DNA from 2 places in the Echinicola rosea genome. Region 2 is predicted to be linked to the other one. Evidence: riboswitches for the same ligand, from Rfam matches in the RefSeq annotation. Region 2 holds a riboswitch; the other holds the start of a gene.
What was found. A riboswitch is a leader RNA that binds a small molecule or an ion and turns the genes downstream of it on or off. The one in region 2 is predicted to bind S-adenosylmethionine.

Region 1 (3,139 bases), 1.9 Mb from region 2:
AATGTCACAAGGGGCATCCAAAATGTCTTTTGGGTCAAAAGAAAACTGCAGTGAATGATCTCGTTCTTTATTTTTATTTTGTACGACAATTGTTTTAGGTAAAAGCGCGAGGCGGTCGTTTTTAGCGATTTCATAATATCCTTGGCCGACCACTCCAAAGCCAAACAAACCAATGTGGTTAGTCATTGTTTTCCAAGTAAAAAGAAGTTAGAATATAATTTAATTGTTCGTTTTCTACCAAAAACGCATCATGTCCATAGATGGAAGAAATCTCACGATACGTGCCATTGGGGACATTTTTGCTGATAAACTGCGACTCTTCTTTGGTGAAGAGCAAGTCTGTGTTGATCCCGATGGAGAGGACTTTTGCCTTGATCTGTGACAGGGCCTTTGCGGTACCTCCTCTGCCTCTGCCCAGGTCATGGCTATCCATGGCTTTGGTAAGCACCCAGTAGGAGAGGGCATTAAAGCGGTTGGAGAGTTTTTGGCCTTGGTAGCGCAGGTAGGAGCTTACGCGGAAATGGTCCGTTTTTTCTTCCGTTTCGGCTTGGCTGGCATGGAAAATATCTTGGTGCCGGTAGCTGAGCATGCCTATGGCACGGGCTGCTTCGAGGCCTTTTTTGCCTGCATCTGGAGAGTTTTGTCCCCAAGTGCTGTCGGATTCGATGGCCATCCTTTGGGCTTCATTGAAGCCGATCGTCCAAGGGGAGGTCTTTGAGTTGGAGGCTACTATTACGGTCTTCTTTACCTGTTCTTGCAAGTTGTATGACCATTCCAACGCTACCTGGCCTCCGAGTGATCCACCGATGATGGTGTCGATCTGCTGAATTCCCAAATGCTGACGAAGACGGTCAAAAGCCTTGGCCATGTCGCGTGTGGACAGGTTTGGGAAGTCATAATAGTATGGTTTTCCTGTTTTGGGGTTTTCGCTAAGGGGCTGTGTGGATCCATAACATGATCCAAGCAGGTTGGCACAGACGATGAAGTACTTGGTAGGATCAAAAAACTTGTCTTCACCCACCAGACCACTCCACCATTCGTGGACATTGGCATCCCCGGTCAGTGCATGCAATACCCAGATGACATTGTCTTTTTTTGGTGTCAAATGCCCTTGAGTAGTATAGCTGATCTCAAATCCTGGTAGTGATTCACCTGATTCGAGATTTAATTCCTCTTCACAGTGGAATGTTTCCTGTGTCATATCGGTAATCAGATACGGTGATGTTAGATTCATTTTCTTACTCTTAATTTAGCGTTGACTTCAGTCAACTGGGATCATCAAATAATGGATATAAAAGAATCGGGTTGTCCGGTATGGACCAAAGTAGGGGGCTTAGTTGCACATGCACATTCGACGATGCATGAAACTGTCCCTTTCGGTAAAAAGAAATGCTATGATGATTTGTGTGTGAAGTTGTATTGCTGTGTGTATCCTTTTTATAAAATTCATTGTTTAAGAATTTATATTTCCAAATGCGGATATTCACATTCGGCAGGAATTGGCACCTTGGATTTTCCAGGTTGCCAGAGGGTCTGCGAGCCTGTCTCTTACCTCTTCTGTATAAATCCTTGTACTTTTAAAAAGTAAAGGATAGCACAAAGTAACAATCCAATTTTTAAACTTGCAAGTATTCGAAAAAGAGTTTTTTAAAAATAATTCCCTTTTAAAAACCCTATAAAATCGATAGAGAATTAGGGTTTTGATGCGTTTGAGTGAAGCGACGTCCTCAAAAGCGTTATGGAATTGGTTTACTGTTCGAAAGGTATCGAAAGCAGAAGGGATAAAAGGGAAAAGGTGCCTGAATAAATCAGCGCACCTTTGGGAGTAGAAGAGTGTGTAGCTCCCTTTATAATCATGGATGGAGTAGGTTTGACTAAACCGAGATCAATGCTTGCCTAGTCCTCATAGTAATAGACGGCAGAAGCACCTGCAACGTCCCAGTTATAAGCCGGAGAAGGATTGCCATTTGAGGAGAAGTAGTCGTAAACCAGTACTTTTCCGCCTCCATTGGCCCTTTCAGCCACGAAAATCATTTTACTATCTTCACTGTAGGCGACATCCACGGGATTGCCCAGCATGGTGTTGCTGCCTTCGATCCTGGCTTGGTCATTCATAGAAATGGTGCCACCGTCAGAGGTGCTGCTAAGTGTGCTGGTAAAATCTGTGATGATGACCAAACCGCCATCACTGTCTGAAGATGCTTCACCTATGTCAGTAAGGACCATCAGGTCATCTTCCATCGAATAGGTCAGTCCATGGGTCCTCCCGAGCCCTTCGATGGTGACACGTTTATCCGGCGTGATCATGCCGTCAGTATTGGCCATGAAGTTGTTGAAGACGGCGAGGTCAGCCGTTTTGTCCACGATAGCATAGAGGGTATTGCCTTCTATGTGGATACCCCACAAGGCAAAATCTACCTGGTAGGTGTTTTGAAGAGAAAATCCATTGGCATTTTTTTGGTAAACATAAAGGCTGCTCTGATTGCCGTTGGCCTCTACAGGTGATTCCGCCACGATGACCATATCATTCATGACAGCAATTTCACGCCCACTCACAAAGCCGCCTGTCCCGCTTAGTTCCAGTGAGGCGGACAGTCCATCGTCCATCTTAGCGGCCATGATATCAGAATAGACGTTTAGCGAATTGTCGCTACGCACCAATTGGATGATTTGATCTTCTTCCTCATCATAATAAATCCCATCGGCATCTGCACCGGCAGAAGCGACAGTGCTGCTGCCTATGCCATCCATTGAGGCGAAATCTAAAATGGTGATCATTCCACTGGTATTGCTGGATACGAATAGGGATGCCACTTCATTTTCCGGCATGTCCATTTCCTCATCGTTGTCACAGGAATAGAAGCCTAATGTAGGTAGGGCGATGAGTGTTGTTCTTAAAATTGTTTTTGCTATTGTTTTCATAAGATAGTGAGTTGTGATTTATACAAACTATCTACGATGCTTCTGGATGGATTGGATCGTTTGAATATTACGAATGGTATATTAAATAGTGTAATATGTGTATAATACGGGGAAATATATAAACGAAAAATAAAGAGAAAGCCCAAAAAAGAGAAAAGGCCCGAGTATTTCTCGAGCCTTGGTTTTGAAGTGCTTGTGTCTTATACCGATCCTTTAG
Region 2 (3,139 bases):
CCGTGTACAGGGCATATCCAGCCGACAATCCCGCCAATACGCCTGTAAAGAATACCGTACCTCCGATTCCTACATATTTGTTCGTTTCGGTAGGACATTTTTTAAGAATGGCCATATTGGCGCCACTGCAAAACCAAAAGAATGCTTTCACTTTTTCCATTGACAATCTATTTCATTGGGATACTCCACTTCTTCCACTCAAAAAGCGAGCAACAATCCTCTGAAATTACGCACCGGAAAACACATCCAATAACCAATGTGATGAAAACACCCTATAATGCCACCAATCAGCACTTTCAAGGTGTAAAAACTCCTGCCCAGTCCGTCAAAGCCTTTTAAATCTCATTGACCAAAATCGCACAGGTACCGCCTATGTACGACAATATGTTCGGAAATGAAAAAATAAGCTAGACCCAGTTTGGGCATTCGGGATCCGGGTTTAAACACTCCGTTCCCTTTTCAGATGTATTAACATTTCTCCTTTTCCAATATTTTTAGTTATTTACATAACAGAATAACTGATAAAACCTTAACACTAACCACTAGCACAAATGTCCCTCTCAGCTTCATTTCACCGTATCACAGGCATACTACTTGTACTTCTCCAAGCATGCATTATCCATGCACTATCAGCACAGGACAAACCGGAAAAATTCCAAAAAGAAGTAGATCAAATTGTCTCCAACACCCCTGTACCATCAGGAGATATTTATCTTTTTACAGGAAGCTCCAGTGTGAGAATGTGGAAGGACATCAACCGCTTTTTCCCTGACGTGACGGTAGTCAATACCGGGTTTGGGGGTTCGCAGACGTTTGAATTGCTACATTATGCTGATGACCTGATCATTCGCTACGCTCCACACAAGGTTTTTATCTACGAAGGTGACAATGACCTGGCGAGCGGTAAAACTCCCGTCACCATCCTGAACACCATGCAAAAACTGGTCGGCAAACTCCAGGCAGCACTTCCAGAAACTGAAATAGTCCTCATAAGCCCCAAACCCAGTCCATCTCGTTGGCAGCTCAGAGAAGAATATGAATCACTAAACCGGCTATTGAAAGTATATGCCGAAAAGACCAGCGGGGTTGCATTTGTTAATGTTTGGGACATTGCCCTTAATGAAGAAGGACGACCCAAGCCGGAAATCTTCCTCTCCGACAGCCTCCACATGACCAAACTGGGCTATGAGGGATGGGCAGAAATGCTTGAACCACACATTCCATAGGCCATCCTCCTGTACACTCAAAAGCCAAATTGTTTGGAAAATCAACCGGGCTGATGTTACTTTGCATGACTTCAGGAGACTGATTTATACAGAAGAGGCGAGAGACCAGGCTCTTTGACCCTCTGGCAACCATTCGCTGCTGCGAAAAGGTGCCAAAACCTGCCCAAAACGAATTAGGGACCTATAAATTAGACATTATGACCAATCTGCCTTTTCACCGCTTTTTTCTTATCCATTATCGGATTTCGTGGGTCTATGCCATGTTCGACTAATATTGACTTTTCTTGATTAATGACCGATTCTATAAAACTGAAAGATATTAAATACCATGTCAAATAAGCATTTTGAAACAGAAGCCATCAGGATCGCTTCATCCAAATCCAACCAACGGGAGCATTCTGCCCCCATTTACATGACCTCCAGCTTCACCTTTGACAGTGCCGAAGAGGCACGTCAGATGTTTGCAGAGGAAATCCCGGGCAATATCTACTCCAGGTATGCAAACCCCAACAGCTCGGACTTGATCGAAAAGGTTTGTGCCCTGGAAGGCACCGAAGACGGCATCGCCACTGCCTCTGGAATGGCCGCAATGTTTGGAAGCATCGCTTCTCTCCTACAACAAGGAGACCATATCCTTGCTTCCAGATCATTGTTTGGATCTACCCACCAGCTGCTCACAAGGGTCTTTCCCAAATGGGGCATCACTTCTACCTACGGGGACATTTCGGATATCGAAAACTGGGAAAAGCTGGTCAAGCCCAATACAAAAATGCTCTTCATAGAGACTCCTTCCAATCCTGGTCTAGAGGTAATCGACCTGGAATGGATCGGCAAGTTTGCCAAAGCACACAACTTGATCCTAGTGGTCGATAATTGCTTCGCCACTCCCTACCTCCAGCAGCCTGCCAAATGGGGAGCGGACATCGTCGCCCACAGCGCCACCAAATACATCGATGGACAAGGACGGGTACTGGGCGGATTAATCCTTGGAAAGCAAGAACTTATCAAAGATGTACAGTTCTTTACACGCCACACGGGGCCATCTATTTCTCCCTTCAATGCTTGGATTCTCTCCAGAAGCATGGAAACACTTTCGGTCAGAATGGAAAGACACTGCGCCAATGCATTGGCAGTAGCGTCTTATTTCGAGGACAACAAAGAGCTAGAATTTGTAAAATACCCTTTCCTAAAATCCCATCCGCAGCATGACCTTGCCAAGAAGCAAATGAAACATGGCGGCGGCATAGTCACACTCACGCTGAAAGGAGGAATTGAAAGGGCTCAGCGATTCATTGACGAGCTGCAGATGATCACCGTCACCGCCAATCTAGGGGACACCAGAAGCATCATTACCCATCCTGCTTCCACGACACACAGCAAGCTCACTGAAGATGAACGCCAGCGCGTAGGCATTCTCCCTGGGCTGATCAGGCTCTCTGCGGGACTGGAGCACCATGATGACATCATCGCCGATATTGAGCGGGCACTGGAAAAATCCAAATAGCCTACCCTAAAAAATAGATACTGAAAAGATGGCGACTATTCATCACCGTCACAGCCGACCTGGCTTTTATCACAGACAGGTCCGCTATGACGGTGTTTTTGTTTATGACAGTACTTTTGAACCCGCATTATGCACTAGCCTATCTATTTCGACCTGAAACCACTTAAAAATCAGTTGCTTCTCTTCCCGATTGACCGGGACTGATTTTCTTGTAGTTTCAGCTCTCATAACGATTCCTAATGCATAAAGCGGGCAGGCAAGAAGGCAGGCTTGTTTGACGAAATAATAGCCAAAAAGAATGTTGGCAGCTAGAAAAGGTTTATCTGGCTTTAGATAGGCCTTCTTGGCTTTAGACAGGAGGAGTTTGCCTGCATGAGGGGTAGGCTTTAATTTTAGACCAATAGCTGCA

Region 1: another riboswitch for S-adenosylmethionine. It lies ahead of metX (homoserine O-acetyltransferase MetX); the one in region 2 lies ahead of FDP09_RS10360 (O-succinylhomoserine sulfhydrylase).

The regions. Positions count from the first base shown of each region.
Region 1 covers NZ_CP040106.1:4,494,170-4,497,308, reverse strand. The annotation lists gene FDP09_RS17615 (homoserine dehydrogenase) at 1-186, opposite strand, end outside; gene metX (homoserine O-acetyltransferase MetX) at 179-1,234, opposite strand; SAM riboswitch class I at 1,459-1,568, opposite strand; gene FDP09_RS17605 (hypothetical protein) at 1,897-2,922, opposite strand; gene FDP09_RS17600 (30S ribosomal protein THX) at 3,136-3,139, opposite strand, start outside.
Region 2 covers NZ_CP040106.1:2,570,538-2,573,676, reverse strand. The annotation lists gene FDP09_RS10370 (DUF4407 domain-containing protein) at 1-160, opposite strand, end outside; gene FDP09_RS10365 (GDSL-type esterase/lipase family protein) at 552-1,226, shown strand; SAM riboswitch class I at 1,308-1,416, shown strand; gene FDP09_RS10360 (O-succinylhomoserine sulfhydrylase) at 1,555-2,730, shown strand.